DNA from 4 places in the Rhizobium sp. BK377 genome. Region 4 is predicted to be linked to each of the others. Evidence: riboswitches for the same ligand, from Rfam matches in the RefSeq annotation. Region 4 holds a riboswitch; each other region holds the start of a gene.
What was found. Region 4 has a riboswitch for cobalamin ahead of bluB (5,6-dimethylbenzimidazole synthase). Riboswitches for the same ligand answer to the same signal wherever they lie in the genome.
Positions count from the first base shown of each region.

Region 1: another riboswitch for cobalamin. It lies ahead of FHT92_RS10815 (ABC transporter substrate-binding protein); the one in region 4 lies ahead of bluB (5,6-dimethylbenzimidazole synthase).
Region 2: another riboswitch for cobalamin. It lies ahead of nrdH (glutaredoxin-like protein NrdH); the one in region 4 lies ahead of bluB (5,6-dimethylbenzimidazole synthase).
Region 3: another riboswitch for cobalamin. It lies ahead of cobU (bifunctional adenosylcobinamide kinase/adenosylcobinamide-phosphate guanylyltransferase); the one in region 4 lies ahead of bluB (5,6-dimethylbenzimidazole synthase).

Region 1 is NZ_JACIAC010000002.1:425,805-429,827, forward strand. It holds gene FHT92_RS10810 (metallochaperone AztD) at 286-1,518, shown strand; cobalamin riboswitch at 1,575-1,825, shown strand; gene FHT92_RS10815 (ABC transporter substrate-binding protein) at 1,999-3,015, shown strand; gene FHT92_RS10820 (iron ABC transporter permease) at 3,012-4,023, shown strand, end outside.
Region 2 is NZ_JACIAC010000006.1:25,088-29,110, forward strand. It holds gene FHT92_RS21935 (heavy metal translocating P-type ATPase) at 1-857, shown strand, start outside; cobalamin riboswitch at 1,167-1,394, shown strand; gene nrdH (glutaredoxin-like protein NrdH) at 1,656-1,877, shown strand; gene nrdI (class Ib ribonucleoside-diphosphate reductase assembly flavoprotein NrdI) at 1,891-2,292, shown strand; gene nrdE (class 1b ribonucleoside-diphosphate reductase subunit alpha) at 2,271-4,023, shown strand, end outside.
Region 3 is NZ_JACIAC010000002.1:546,473-550,495, forward strand. It holds gene cobN (cobaltochelatase subunit CobN) at 1-201, opposite strand, end outside; gene cobW (cobalamin biosynthesis protein CobW) at 211-1,257, opposite strand; gene cobU (bifunctional adenosylcobinamide kinase/adenosylcobinamide-phosphate guanylyltransferase) at 1,262-1,771, opposite strand; cobalamin riboswitch at 2,122-2,518, opposite strand; gene FHT92_RS11475 (chloride channel protein) at 2,726-4,023, shown strand, end outside.
Region 4 is NZ_JACIAC010000008.1:86,802-90,824, reverse strand. It holds gene FHT92_RS25785 (DUF2865 domain-containing protein) at 1-1,020, shown strand, start outside; gene bluB (5,6-dimethylbenzimidazole synthase) at 1,025-1,711, opposite strand; cobalamin riboswitch at 1,753-1,943, opposite strand; gene FHT92_RS29700 (hypothetical protein) at 2,071-2,193, shown strand; gene FHT92_RS25770 (methyl-accepting chemotaxis protein) at 2,218-4,023, shown strand, end outside.

The sequences.
Region 1 (4,023 bases), on a different contig from region 4:
CCTCGAAAGGCTGCTGAAAGCTGATGGCAGCGAAAGCTGCGCAAAGGGGGATATAGCGTCAGGGGATTATCCGAATTAGACGAGGCCGGCGGGATAGGCTTGTGAACTGGGCTCAGTAATCGCTTCTGAGTCCTGCATCGCTATCCCGTCGCCATGAGCAGCCAGCCAGACATCAAACAAGGCTGGCGCCCCAATTTCTCAAAAATCCGACAGCCGGGGCTGGACAAGGCAAATGTAACTTTATAACAACGACTATGTAATGTTATTACATTAAGGAGAGATTTCATGTATCGGGGCCTTTTCGCCATCTCTGCAGTCGCCACCGCGCTCACATCCGCCGTCCTGCCATCGTCGTCCCGCGCTGAAGAGGAACAGCAGGAGAGCTGGCGGCTTTTCGTGGCTGATCACAGCCTGCCGGTCGTGCGCGCCATCGATCTTGCGAGCGGCAGACAGATCGGCCGCTTCGATCTCAAGGGTTATGCCGCCCTGTCGCTGAGCGAGACGGGGCGCACGGTCTTTGCTGTCCAGGGCGAAGAGAATGTCGTTCACGCCATCGAGACCGGCATTGCCCTTTCCGATCATGGAGAGCATCGCGATATCGAGGTGACGCCGCCGAAGCTGGTCGATGCGACCATAAAGGGTGAGAAGCCGGGCCATGTGGTCACACATGGCGATGACGTGGCGATCTTCTATGATCGCACCGACCGCTTCGATCTCTTGAAGGAAGGCAGCCTGCTGCAGGCAAAGCCGGAGCCGAAACCTTTTAATACCATCGCCGCCCATCACGGCGTCGCGGTGCCGATGGGCAATCATCTGCTGGTCTCAGTGCCGAACATGCAGGCCCCGGTCAAGGAGGGCGAGTTGCCGCCGCGCCTTGGCCTGCGGGTGCTCGATCGTGGTGGCCGGCAGATCGGCGATGTCGCGCCCTGCACCGGCCTGCATGGCGAGGCGACCTCTGCCCGCCTCGTCGCCTTCGGTTGCGAGGAAGGCGTACTCATCGCCCGTCCCGGCGGCGCGGAAGGACCCAAACTCGAGATGCTCGCCTACGGCGCATCGCTGACGCAAGGCAAGGTTTCCACCTTGCTCGGCGGCCGCTCCATGCAGTTTTTCCTCGGCAATTACGGGGAGGATAAGGTGGTCCTGATCGATCCTGATAATACGGATGCACCTTATCGCATCATCGACCTTCCAACGCGGCGCGTCGATTTTATGCTCGATCCGGCAAAGTTCCAGAATGCCTATATCCTCACCGAAGATGGCAGGCTGCATCTGCTCGATACGGTAAAGGGCGAGATCGTCAAATCGGAAACCGTCACGGAACCCTACAGCAAGGACGGCCATTGGCGCGATCCGCGTCCTCGGCTGGCCGCGGCCGGCGATGATATCGCCATTACCGATCCTCGCCGCAGCCTGATCCGCCTTGTCAGTAGCAAAACGCTGAAGCAAACGCGCGCGATCCCCGTCGAGGGTCAGCCCTTCGGGCTTGTCGCCGCCGGCGGCTCGGGCGCGAGCCACTAAGCGGCCTCGGACCCGACACACTTCGCATTCCGGCGCTTGACGTCGCCCATCGCGGCGTCATAGACCGGGACGACGGTTCCCCGAAGAGAACTCCGAGGGGAATAATAGGGAACACGGTGAGGACGACCCAAGAGGGACCGAGACCGTGGCTGCCCCCGCAACTGTAAGCGGATTGTCGATCTCGGGGTCGATCGCGACAGCGATCATGCCCTCGGCCTACGGGCCGTGCCACTGCGATTTCGCGGGAAGGCAGATGACCGGCACATATTCGCGAGCCAGGAGACCTGCCGTCGACACGATCCAATCAAGCCGGGCGGGGATGCCCGGACAAGGAGCAGACATGATTGACGCCACCCCTCTCCACCTGCCGCCATCCATCCGTCTCGATTGGAAGATCCGCCGCTAGCTTCTCGCTCGCCGGCTTCGTTCGCGCATTCGCGCCGGCATCCGCCAGCCCTTTTCCTTTGATCGAGAGTTTCCATGCGACAGCTTCTGAAGAGCTTTTCCCTCGCGCTCGCGCTGGCCGGATTTGCTGCGCCCGCACTTGCCGCCACTCGGTATCCCCTCACCCTCGCCAATTGCGGCCGACAGGTCACCTTCGAAAAGGCGCCGGCCAGGATCGTCTCGATCGGCCAGGGCATGACCGAAGTGCTCTTCTCGCTCGGCCTTGCCGACAAGATCGCCGGCACCGCCGTCTGGGTCGGCCCGGTCCTTCCGCAATATGCCGATGTCAACAGCAGGATCAGACGGCTAGCCGATAACGATCCGAGCTTCGAATCCGTCGTCGGCGCAGAGCCCGATCTTGTGGCTGCCGAATTCGAATGGCATGTCGGCGCACAAGGCTCCGTCGGCAAGCCCGAGCAGTTCGCCGATCTCGGCATCAACACCTATATCGCGCCTGCCGATTGCGTCGCCAAGATCAACGCCGATGGCGGCGACGGCGTGCGCAAGGAGCTGTTCACCATGGACCTGATCTATCAGGAGATCGCCGAACTCTCCGAGATCTTCGACGTGAAGGACCGTGGAGACGCACTGATCGCCGACTTGAAGAAGCGCGAGGCCGCGGCCGTTGCCTCCGTTTCAGGCGCTGCGGCCAAGAACCTGCCGGTCGTCTTCTGGTTCTCCAGCAAGGAGGTCAAGGGCGATGCCTTCATCGCCGGCAAGAACAGCGCGCCGGCCTATATCCTGAAGACGCTCGGCGCCAAGAACGTCGTCAGCACGGAAGAGGAATGGCCCCTCGTCGGCTGGGAAACGATTGCGCAGGCCAATCCCGCCGTCATCGTCATCGCCACCATGGACCGCCGCCGCTATGCCGCCGACGACCCGAAGGTGAAGGTCGATTTCCTGGAAAACGATCCGGTCACGAAAGAGCTCGATGCCGTCAGGAACGGGCGCTTCGTCATGATGGACGCCCAGTCGATGAACCCGACGATCCGCACGATCGACGGCATCGAAGTGCTGGCAAAGGGCATCAAGTCCTTCGGTCTGACGCAGTGAGCCAGGCTGCCTCGCCACAGAGACGATGGTGGGCGCTGGCAACTCTCGCCATTGCCGCCTTCCTCCTGCTCGGTATCATGATCAGTCTCGCCGTTTCGATCGGCGAGATATCGATCCCGCTCGCCACCACGGCGAAGGCGGTTTCCAACCGCCTTTTCAGCACGGCATTCGAGCTCAGCCGCATTCATCAGGGCATCGTCTGGGATTACCGCCTCAGCCGCGCGCTGGTGGCGGCGAGCGCCGGTGCGTCGCTGGCGCTCTGCGGCACGGTGCTGCAGGCGCTGCTGCGCAATCCGCTTGCCGAACCCTATGTGCTCGGCATTTCGGCCGGCGCGTCGACGGGGGCCGTCTGCGTGATGATATTAGGCCTCGGTTATGGCATACTCGGCCTGTCGGGCGGCGCCTTCATCGGCGCGGTCGCCGCCTTCCTGCTGGTTGGCGTGCTGGCCGCCGGTGCCGGCGGCACCAGCGAGCGCATCATTCTCTGCGGCGTGGCGGGCTCGCAGCTTTTCAATGCGCTGACCTCCTATATCGTCACCACCTCGGCCAATGCCGAACAGGCCCGCGGCGTGCTCTTCTGGCTCTTGGGGTCGCTCAGCGGCGTGCGCTGGCCGGATGTCTATCTCTCCGTGCCGGTTGCCATGATCGGCTTCATCCTCTGCGTGGCGCATGTACGCGCCCTCGATGCCTTCGCCTTCGGCACGGACGCCGCAGCCGCGCTCGGCGTCCCCGTGCGCCGCGTGCAATTCACCCTGCTCGGCGTCACGGCGGCGATGACCGCCAGCGTGGTCAGCATGGTCGGCTCCATCGGCTTCGTCGGCCTCGTCATTCCCCATGCCGCCCGCTTCCTCGTCGGGCCGGCGCATGGCCGTCTGCTGCCGGCGACCGCGCTTGGCGGCGCGCTCTTCATGGTCGGCGCCGATATCATCTCGCGCATCATCATTCCGCAGCAGATCCTGCCGATCGGCGTCGTCACCGCGCTCTTCGGCGCACCGGCCTTCGCCATCA
Region 2 (4,023 bases), on a different contig from region 4:
ATGGGCGCTCGGAGGCAGAGGTGCTTTCGCGTGCTGCCGTTCTCGAACAGGGCTCCAGCCATCCGCTGGCGCTGGCGATCCTCAACCGTGCCAAGGCCGATGCCGTGCCCGTGCCGCCGGCCTTCGAAGTGGAAGCGCTGCCCGGCAAGGGCATGACCGGCAAGGTTGGCGGCGAGACGCTCGATCTCCTGTCACCGCCGGCCGCGCGCGAGCGCGGGGCGCTGAATGTCGAACAGGACGAGCGGGTCGCGGCACTTAATGGTGCGGGCAAGAGCGTCTCGGTATTGCTCGTCAATGGTGTCGCGGCCGGTCTCATCGCCATGCGCGACGAGCCGCGCGACGACGCCACGAGCGGGCTTGCGACGCTGAAGGCGGCAGGCGTGCGCGCCATCATGCTGACCGGCGACAACAAGCGCACTGCAGCAGCCGTTGCCGGTGACCTCGGCATCGACTGGCGCGGCGAGTTGCTGCCGCAGGACAAGCAGCGCATTGTTGGCGAACTGAAGAAGGAAGGATTGTTCGTTGCCAAGGTCGGTGACGGCATCAATGATGCACCGGCACTTGCCGCCGCCGATGTCGGCATCGCCATGGGCGGCGGCACCGACGTTGCGCTGGAAACGGCGGATGCGGCCGTGCTGCATGGGCGTGTCGGCGACGTTGCCCGCATGATCGAGCTCTCGAAGCGGACGATGCGCAACATCATGCAGAACATCACCATTGCTCTCGGGCTGAAGGCGGTGTTCCTCGTCACTACTATTGCCGGCATTACCGGCCTGTGGCCGGCGATCCTTGCCGATACCGGCGCGACCGTATTGGTGACGATGAACGCGCTTCGTCTTCTCCAGATAAAGACGTAAAGTTTGTCATTTTAGCAGCGTGCGGAAGGTGCACGCCCGTGGCATCATGGTTCCCGGGATCTGCCGAAACCGAGGCTGGCCCGAATGCAAAGTCGGCCTGTTGCGCGATACCCCATCGGCGATTCGGGCGTGATTCGGGAATCGAAAATCGCAGAGCCGGCCAAAGGCTGGCTCTCTTCCTTGGGGCCTTCTCCACAGCCTGCTTTCTTTAATCATCTGTTAACCACGTTCTTCACACGAATGCAGTGATTTCAAACATGCCGTAACGCGACGCGCAAACCATCCGTTGACGCAAACTGGGATTCGCGTACTATATCTAGTGTTCAAGGTTCCTTCGATTCGTGAGGGTCGCGGGCTAAGACGGGAATACGGTGCGTTTCGCCATGAAGGCGCGACAAGTCCGCAGCTGCCCCCGCAACTGTAAGCGGCGAGCAACTGTCCGATTTCAGGTCACTGAGGCATGAGGCTTTGGGAAGGCTGGGGGCAGGGTGCTTCGACCCGCGAGCCAGGAGACCTGCCTTGAACTGGTTGTCCACGGGCGGGGTGTCCGGAAGGTCGCGTGCATGAATGCGGATCTATCCGTGCCTGTTACGCTGCCCCGAACTTCCGCATGAGCACTTCGGGGTTGAAGTCATGTCGAGAGCATCAAAACCGCCGCCCGCGCAGATCCCGCAGAGGATAATGCCTGGCGTGTAAAGCGCCGACTTTGTTAGATCATTCTCAAGCGTTGCCCCGGACGCCGCAAGGCGCCCGATCCTAGTTCTGCGTCCGGAATCCATTGACATCACGAGGAACATGATGAGCGTTACCGTTTACAGCAAGCCTGCCTGCGTTCAGTGCACCGCCACCTACCGCGCCCTCGACCGTCTGGGCGTCGACTATCAGATCATCGATATCTCCGAGGATGCCGACGCGCTCGATCGCGTGCGCGGCATGGGCTACATGCAGGTTCCGGTCGTCGTTGCCGGCGAGAACCACTGGGCGGGCTTCCGCCCCGATATGATCAGCGCGCTCTCCTGATCGGAGAAGAGCGGTGGGCCTGATCGTCTATTATTCCAGCCGGTCGGAGAATACCCATCGTTTCGTCGAGAAGCTGGGACTGCGCGCGGCGCGCATTCCCGTAGGCGCTGAAGACATCCACATTCGCGAACCCTTTGTGCTGATCTCGCCCACTTATTGCGGGGACGGCGGAAAAGGAGCCGTGCCCAAACAGGTGATCCGTTTCCTCAACAATGCGGAAAACCGCTCCAACATCCGCGGCGTCATTGCTGCGGGCAACAGCAATTTCGGCGAGACCTACGGGCTTGCCGGCGACGTAATCTCGCAGAAGTGCCAGGTGCCTTACCTCTACCGGTTCGAGCTCCTGGGGACTGCCGAGGATGTCGCCAATGTCAAAGACGGGATGGGACGATTTTGGACACTGGGACAAACCTGACGCGGGATGCGGTCGCCAAGCCGCTGAAGGCCTTGGAAGCGCTCGATTATCACGCGCTGAACGCGATGCTGAACCTCTATGACGATGAGGGCAAGATCCAGCTCGACAAGGACCGCATGGCGGCCAAGCAGTATTTCCTGCAGCATGTGAACCAGAACACGGTGTTCTTCCATAATCTCCGGGAGAAGCTCGATTATCTGGTCACCGAAGGCTATTACGAGCAGGAAGTCCTCGACCAGTATTCGTTCAATTTCGTCCGCGACCTGTTCGACGAAGCCTATGCCAAGAAGTTTCGTTTCCCGACCTTCCTCGGCGCCTTCAAATATTATACCAGCTATACGCTGAAGACCTTCGACGGAAAGCGCTACCTGGAGCGCTACGAAGACCGTATCTGCATGGTGGCGCTGGCGCTGGCCGAAGGCAATGAACAGCTGGCACGCGATCTGATGGAAGAGATCATTGCCGGCCGTTTTCAGCCGGCAACGCCGACCTTCCTCAATGCCGGCAAGAAGCAGCGTGGCGAACTCGTCTCCTGCTTCCTGCTGCGTGTCGAAGACAATATGGAATCGATAGGCCGCTCCATCAATTCGGCGCTGCAGCTGTCCAAGCGTGGCGGTGGCGTTGCGCTTTCCTTGACGAACATCCGCGAGGCCGGTGCGCCGATCAAGCAGATCGAGAACCAGTCTTCCGGCATCATCCCCGTGATGAAGTTGCTGGAAGACTCGTTCTCCTATGCCAACCAGCTCGGCGCGCGGCAGGGGGCGGGTGCCGTCTATCTCAACGCCCATCACCCCGACATCATGCGCTTCCTCGATACGAAGCGCGAAAATGCCGACGAGAAGATCCGCATCAAGACGCTGTCGCTCGGCGTCGTCGTGCCTGATATCACTTTCGAACTCGCCAAGAACAACGAGGATATGTATCTCTTCTCGCCTTATGATGTGGAGCGGGTCTACGGCGTGCCCTTCACCGAGATATCGGTGACGGAAAAGTATCGCGAGATGGTGGCGGATGCCCGCATCACCAAGAAGAAAATTAAGGCACGCGAATTCTTCCAGGTGATCGCCGAGATCCAGTTCGAGAGTGGTTACCCCTACATCATGTTCGAAGACACGGTGAACCGGGCAAATCCGATTGCCGGCCGCATCAGCATGAGCAACCTCTGCTCGGAAATCCTGCAGGTGAGCGAGGCCAGCGAATTCAACGACGATCTTTCCTACAAGCATCTCGGCAAGGATATCTCCTGCAATCTCGGTTCTTTGAACATCGCCATGGCGATGGATTCATCCGATTTCGGCAAGACGATTGAGACCGCGATCCGTGCACTGACCGCCGTTTCCGACATGAGCCATATCTCGTCGGTGCCCTCGATCGAGAAGGGCAATGACGACAGCCACGCGATCGGTCTCGGCCAGATGAACCTGCATGGATACCTCGCCCGCGAGCGCATTCACTACGGTTCTGAAGAGGGCGTCGATTTCACCAATATTTATTTCTACACGGTGACCTACCACGCGCTGCGTGCCTCGAACCGTCTGGCGGTCGAGCGCGGTACGAGCTTCAAGGGCTTTGCAAACTCGAAATATGCCTCTGGCGAGTATTTCGACAAATATACGGAGCAGGAATGGAAACCTGCCACCGAGAAGGTTCAGACGCTCTTTACCGATGCCGGCATTCATATTCCGACGCAGGAAGACTGGCTGGAGCTGAAGAAGGCCGTGATGGCTTCGG
Region 3 (4,023 bases), on a different contig from region 4:
GACCGACATCGGATGCTTCAGGCTCATCAGGCTCGCAAGCCGCAAGCTATGCCCGCTCGCCCCGCCGGCATGAGCCTCGGCGATCGCCGCAAGCTCAGTATCGGCAGCCGAGAGGAACAGGATATCGCCCGGCGACTGGCCGAGGTCGATGGCCTCATCCCCGTCGCTGATCGTTCCCTGTTGAGCCAGAAGCAGATGCATCGAAACCCCTTAGACCAGCGCCACGATCGCCTTGCGCACAGCGTCCTGATCCATCTCGTGCAGGCCGATGACGACGAGGCGCGTGCTGCGCGCTTCGCCCTGCGCCCAGGCGCGGTCGAAATACTGGTCGATACGGGCACCCACGGCCTGCAGCTGCAGGCGCATCGGCTTACCGGAGACGTCTATGAAGCCCTTGAGGCGCAGCACGTCATGCTCGGCGATGATGCCCTTCAGCTTCTCGACGAAACCTGCAGTATCCGAGACAGCGCCAAGCTCAACCACGAAGCTGTCGAATTCGTCGTGATCATGCGGCTCGCCATCCTCATGTTCCAGCTCATGATGAGATTTGCGGTTGACCACATCACCTTCCGTGCCGATGCCGAGGCCGAGCAGCACGCTTGCCGGCACCTCGCCGTTCTTCGCTTCGATCATGACAGGCTTGCGGGCAATGCGCGAGGCGACTTCGCTCTTCACGCGGCCGAGCCCGTCCGCGTCGATCAAATCGGTCTTGTTGAGCACGATCAGGTCGGCGCAGGTCAGCTGATCCTCGAAAAGTTCCTCGATCGGGCTTTCATGATCGAGCGATTCATCCTCGACACGGCGCGCATCGACGGCATCGTGGTCATCGGCAAAACGACCGGCAGCAACGGCCGCACTATCGACCACGGTGATGACGCCATCGACGGTGACTTCGCTGCGGATATCCGGCCAGTTGAAGGCGGCGACGAGCGGCTGCGGCAGGGCAAGGCCCGAGGTTTCGATGACGATATGGTCGGGGCGCTGATCGCGCTCCAGAAGCTTGGTCATGGTCGGAATGAAATCGTCGGCAACGGTGCAGCAGATGCAGCCATTGGTGAGCTCGATAATATCGTCCTCGGTGCAGTTTTCCGCACCGCAGCCCTTCAGCACGTCGCCATCGACGCCGAGATCGCCGAACTCGTTGATGATCAGCGCGATCTTCTTGCCGCCGGCATTGGTGAGCAGGTTGCGGATCATCGTCGTCTTGCCGGCGCCGAGAAAGCCGGTGATGACGGTTGCGGGGATTTTCTGCTGCATGGAACTAACCCTTCATTTTCAGCGGCAGACCCGCTGCGATAAAATAAACATCCGCGGCCGAAGCCGCGATCATCTGGTGCAGCCGGCCTGCATGGTCGCGAAATTCCCGCGCCATGCGGTTCTCGGGCACAATGCCGAGGCCGACTTCATTGGAAACGATGACGAGCCGCGCCTTAGCATGAGGCAGAAAGCCAGCAAGGGCGGCAGACTGGGCGGTGATATCGCGCCCCTCCATCATCAGATTGGTGAGCCACAGCGTCAGACAATCGACGAGGATGGCCCTGCCCTCCGCGTCGATGGCGGTCAGGCGCTCGGTGAGATCGAGCGGTTCCTCATGCGTCGTCCAGGAGGGGCCGCGATCGGCCCTGTGCTGGTCGATGCGCGCCTGCATCTCGTCGTCCCAGGCGCGGCCGGTGGCGATGTAGTGGCGCTCGAGACCGCTTGCGGTGATGAGATTTTCGGCGAAGCGGGATTTGCCGGAACGGGCGCCGCCGAGGATGAAGGTGGCAGTCATGACGACACCGCCCGTTGAGAATGGGCACGGCCTCCTCTACTTCCCTCATTCCTGTGCTTGTCACAGGAATCCAGCCACGGCGCGTCTGCGCCGTGAATGAATCCATGCCAATGTGAAATGAGTCTAGTGTGTCCAAGGACTTGGCCACGCTGGATTCCTGTGACAAGCACAGGAATGAGGGAGGAGAGGAAAACACGCGCCGGCTGACGTCCAATGACAGGCACCCGGGCTCCATCATTTCGAGCTCCGGGCCGACGATCTCTTATACGCACCACCGGAGGCAGCGCTGAATAACATCCTTCAGCCAAGACAACCTCCGTGCTGGCAGCGGGCAAAACGCCCAATTGGGCATTATGCCCGGCACAGATGGCAGGTCTCCTGGCTCGCAGTTCTCAGCCGCGACAGGGGCAGACCGTTTCCGGTCGCCCCTGATCGTGCCAGCGGATCTGCCTCGCCTTCCCGGCTGCATCTCGTGAAAGGACGGACGATTCGTAGAAAGAGAGGCGTCCTGCCCCGGCTGATCACGATGCATTTCCAGTGGCTTTTCCGGCACTTCTTCCCCCTTGCCCGCTTGCAGAATGCAAGACCGTCAGCGCAGCAGTCGAAATACCGGACGGAAGACCCTGACTGCTCTACAGTCGCGGGGTCGGCTGTGATGAAGGCGCCCTGCTTGGGTCCGCCCCGTCACATTCCCTTTTCATCCGGAAGGCGTGAGGCCGATCCGGAACCATCCATTATGTGGATCCATGGTTAAGCGCGTGCAACCCCCATGTCAATTGCCGCGCAACGTCCCGCTCATGTTCATCTCGACTTACACGACCCACATTGTCGTCTTTAATCAAAGGCTTACGTCACAAAAACTTTACGCCTCCGTCGGTATTTTGCCGCAATTGCCGCCCATGCGGATGCCGGCTCCGCCCTTGACCCCCACTCCTGCCGCCTACTTTCCCCATGATGCTCTCCCGAATGGATATTCGCCGCCTCGGCCCTCTTGGCACAGCCTTCGATCCGGGACGCCTGCGCGCGCTCATTCGCCACAGCGAGGTGGGCATGGTCTTTGCCGGCGCGCTTGTCGGCATCGTATCGGGGCTTGCAGTCACTGCCATGAGCTATGTCTCGGAAGAGATGCACAGCCTGATCTTCGGCATAGACGGCACGACGAGGCTCAGCGCCTCGCAGATCGACAGCAAGTTTCTACTGATGACCGCCCCGGTTGCCGGCGGCATGCTGCTCGGCCTCTTGCTCTTCATTCTCGCCAAATGGCGCAAGAAGCCGATGGTCGACCCGATCGAGGCCAATGCCCTGCACGGCGGCCGCCTCTCGCTGACGGACAGCATCCTCGTCGCCATCCAGAACCTCGTTTCCAACGGCTTCGGCGCATCCGTCGGCCTGGAAGCCGGTTATACGCAGCTTGCGGCCGGCATCGCCTCCAAATTCGGCCTGAAACTGCAGCTGCGCCGCGCTGACATGCGCGTCCTCGTCGGCTGCGGCGCGGCCGGTGCGATTGCTGCCGCCTTCAACGCGCCGCTGACCGGGGCCTTCTACGCCTTCGAGCTGATCATCGGCACCTACACCATCATCTCGCTAACGCCTGTCGTCGTCTCGGCGCTTGTCGCAACCCTTGTTGCGCGCCTTCTTGCCGGCAGCGATTTCATTATCGATGTCGGCAGTTTCGGCGCTGTCCAGCCGGCGGACTACGTGCCGGCCATCGCGCTCGGCGCCTTCTGCGCCGGCGTCGGCATCCTCATCATGCAAGGCGTCTCCTTCGTCGAGGAACTGGCGCGCAAGAGCTCCATCGCACTGCCCTTCCGCCCGGCGCTCGGCGGCATCGTCGTCGGCCTGCTGGCGCTGGTCTCGCCGCAGGTGCTGGCCGCCGGCCACGGCGCGCTGCATCTGAACCTCTCCCACGAGATCACGATTCCTGCTTTGATCGGCCTCTTCCTTCTGAAATCGGTGGCATCCGCCGTCTCCATCGGCTCCGGCTTCAGGGGTGGCCTGTTCTTCGCCTCGCTTTTCATGGGCGCGCTGCTCGGCAAGCTCTTTGCCTATTCCGCCCCCTATTTCGCCGATGCGACGCTGACGCCCGTAATCTATGCCGTGGTCGGCATGAGTTCGCTCGCCGTCGCCGTCATCGGCGGGCCGCTGACAATGACCTTCCTGGCGCTGGAGATCACCGGCGACTTTCCGATCACCGCTCTGGTGCTCGCCGCCGTCATCACCTCCTCGCTCGTGGTGCGCACGACCTTCGGCTA
Region 4 (4,023 bases):
GCGGAGGCGCAGACCAATGCGATCTGCGAGGATCTGCGTGGCCGCCTTGCCGACCTGCCGCAATCGATCGGCAGCAATGGAGCGGAGATGCGCCAGTACGCAGGCGCGCTTGCCGAGCAGAATCTCGAACTGCGCAAGGTGCGCGGCGATCTGCGCCGCTATGGTTGCACGTCGGGCAGCGTGATCGTCGTCGGCGGCGAGAACGCCGGATTCTGCGAGGAGCTCGCGCAGTCCGAAGCGAAGATGGTAGACAATGTCCGCTACCTGCAGGATCGCCGCAACGCGTTGCGCCAGGGTGGTGCCGATCCGGCCCGCGAGGAGCTGATGGCCGCGCTCGAAGACAATGGCTGCAACAGCGACAGCTTCAGTGAACCTGTGCAGGGTGACGCCTATGCGCCGGCTCCTTCGATCGATGAGCAAGCTATGCGTGGCGACACGTTCATCCCGCTCGGCGGCGGTGAACGCTACGGCCTGCCGCGGGCAGAAATGCTCTCGCCGGTCAGCACGATCTGTGTGCGCACCTGCGACGGCGGATTCTTCCCGATCAGCAACAATGCCACCTCGGTTGATTTCGGCCGCGATGCCGCAACCTGTGCCAAGATGTGCCCTGGCGTGGAGACGGAACTCTTTTATCGCGACATTTCCAGCACCGAAGCCGCAAACATGATTTCGACGGCGACGGGCGCCCCCTATGGCGCAATGAAGAACGCCTTCGCCTACAAGACCCGCGCGCCCGGCGAAAAATCCGCCTGCTCCTGCAATCTCAGCGCCTATTACGAGGAAATGCGCAAGAGCCAGACGGCCTCTGCGCCGGTGCCCGAGCCGAAGGGTTCGATCACCACGATCCGCACCGAAGCCCCGAAAGCCGCAAGTGCCCCGCAGGCGCAGGTGCCGGATCGTCCCTATGATCCGGCCGGCAACAAGGTGCGCCAGGTCGGCCCGCAATTCCTGGCGGGTGATCAGGGCAAGATCGATCTCGCCAATCCGGCAACATCAGGCCCTCAGCCGCAGCAGCAATAATGGCTCAGGTCTTTATCTGGCCCCAGCCGTCATGGAAGATGAGTTCGTCCAGCGGCATCCGATGCCGCCAGCCTTTGACCGCCAGTTCCGGCTCGTCATAGAGCCGGTCGACGAACCCCGCGCAGAGCCAGGCAACCACCTCGATATGGTCGGGAATGCCAAGGATCTCCTTCAGATCGCCTTCGCGAAATATGCTGACCCAGCCGATGCCGACGCCTTCGGCCCGTGCCGCGAGCCACAGGTTTTGGACGGCGCAGACGGTGGAATAGCTGTCCATGCGCGGATTATGCGTGCGGCCCAGCACCACGCTGCCGCTGCGCGAGGGGTCGCAGGTCACGCAGATGCCAAGCGGCGCTTCGACGATCCCTTCGAGTTTCAGCGACCGGTATTTTTCCTGCCGCTCGCGCGTAAACATTTGCGCGGCTTCCTCATTGGCCTTGGCGAAGGCGTCGCGCACACGCGCCCTCACCTCGCCACTCTTCACCAGAATGAAATTCCACGGCTGCATGAAACCGACCGAAGGCGCGTGATGGGCCGCTGTCAGCAATCGCATGACGAGGTCGTCCGGCAAGGAATCGGGCAGGAACTGGCTGCGCACATCGCGCCGCGTCATGATCGCGTGATAAACGGCCTCGCGTTCGGCCGCAGAAAAGCTGGATGCCGTGCAAACGGCATCATCAATGGGTCGCATCGTCAAATCCCCAACAACGCAACCGCCCGCCGTCCGCGCGGGTTGGGTCTATCTCGTCAGGCCGGTCTTCTGACTTGGCGTCTTTCGCCTGACCGCAGCCTTCCCGGCCTCGCGGCCAGTGGCGTGATGAGCGGCAAGCGTCGGCCTTACAGCGTTGGGCACGTTCCGGCTTTGCACCGGATTCCCGATTCTCCCGCTTGTAACGGCGGGCACCTGACCGGCGATCTATGGCGTGGAAACGGCGTGGCGGCAAGCGGCACGCGACGCCTATTCGAGATACCGGCTCCCGAAGCGCCCGTATGGGGTTCAATTCAGCGGTGGGCACCGGTATCCCATTCTACTTTATAATTTATTCACACATGAAATACACACTGCATCTGCGCGTTCTGGGTTGCAGTGAGGACATGGGCATGAGCGTTCATGATGCGGCCGCCAGCGTCGATGCCCGTATTGATACGCCGGTCGAGAACGTGTCCGACTGAGCCGCATTTCGAGGCCCCCGCGGGATGTTCCAATTTTTGAAGACGATGCCTCTGACAGCGAAGCTGGCGGCGATTATCGTTGCCGTCAATCTCTGCGGCATATCAGCCTTTGCGACGTACACCTGGTTATATGAAACCCGAGCATTGATCGATGGCGCCAAGGCCAACTGGTCCAAGGACGCGGAGCAGTTTGCATCTCTGGCCGCAGGCGGCGTGAAGTGGGGCAAGGCGAATGCCGTTCGAGATGCCTATTCTCTCTACCGCGACGATCCCTCGCTCGACCTTGTTCAATTCTCAGCATTCAATGCGGAACTCACCGCCGTCGATAGGTGGACACGCGACGGCGTCAATGGTCTGCCTGCATCGGCAGATCTTGCAAAGCGCCTGAGCGCGAAGCCGGAAAAAACGACGATTGACGACAGCGAAATATCCGCCGGCGTCGTGACGATCACAGCACCGCTACCACTCGATAAGTCGGGCAAGGCCACCGGCTACGTCGTCACGAACTGGTCCGTCGAGAAGATCGCGTCCGAAGTCAGGCAGAAGGTCTTCATTTCGGTGCTGACGCAGTCCCTGATCACCGCTATTGCCATTGTCGCATTTCTTCTCGCCATGCGCAGTCTCGTTGGCCGGCCGATCAGGATTCTCAGCGAGCGAATCAGCGCCTTGCAGAAAGGCGATCTCGCCTCTCCCGTCACCTATCGGGAAAACGGCGATGAAATCGGCTTTCTGGCCCGCGCATTGGAAGTTTTCCGTAACGAGGCGATTGCAAAGGTCGAAAGAGAGCAAGCCGCTGCCGAGCAGAGTGCTTCGCTTGATTCCGAACGGGCTCGCAACGCATTGTTGACGGAAGAAGCCAGCAAAACGCAGCGACTTGTCATGACCGCTCTTGCCAATGCGCTGGAAAAGCTCGCCGCGGGCGATTTCTCGATAAATCTCGCCGATCTCGGCCCCGAATTCGATAAACTGCGGCAGGATTTCAACAATATGGTCCAGGCAGTCGCTGCCGCGCTGACGGAGATCAAGACCGCCTCCGTGGCTGTTGAAAGCGGATCGAGCGAACTGGCCTCTTCAGCGGATCAGCTCGCCAAGCGGACCGAGCAACAGGCAGCAGCGCTGGAACAGACCGCCGCCGCTCTGGATGAGGTAACGACGACGGTCAGAACGTCGTCGCAGCGGGCCGAAACTGCCGGAAAACAGGTCGAGGAAACGAAGCGGAGCGCTCATGTCTCGGCGACCGTGGTACGTGATGCCATCGGAGCCATGGACCGGATTCAGACCTCGTCGAGCCAGATCGGCCGCATTATCGGCGTCATCGACGAGATCGCGTTCCAGACCAATCTGCTGGCGCTGAATGCCGGCGTCGAGGCGGCGCGCGCCGGCGAAGCCGGCAAGGGTTTTGCGGTCGTCGCGCAGGAAGTGCGTGAGCTCGCACAGCGCTCGGCAAACGCGGCAAAGGAAATCAAGAACCTGATCACCGTGTCTGGCCAGGAAGTTGCAGCAGGCGTCGGGCTGGTGAACGAGACCGGGGATGCTCTCCTGAAAATCGAGGAGCAGATCAACCGCATCAGCGACAGCATCGCTTCCATCGTTCAGTCCTACCGCGAACAGGCGACGGGCCTGCAGGAAATCAATGGTGCGATCAACCAGATGGACCAGGCCACGCAACAGAATGCGGCAATGGTCGAGGAAACGAACGCCGCCTGCCAGGAATTGCTCACCCAGGGACGCCTTCTGCAGGACTCGGCCGGCAGGTTCACTGTCAGCGCGGCTGCCGCCAGCCTGTATGCACCCGTTCAGCCGGTCCCTCGTCAACCTCGCCCGGAGCCG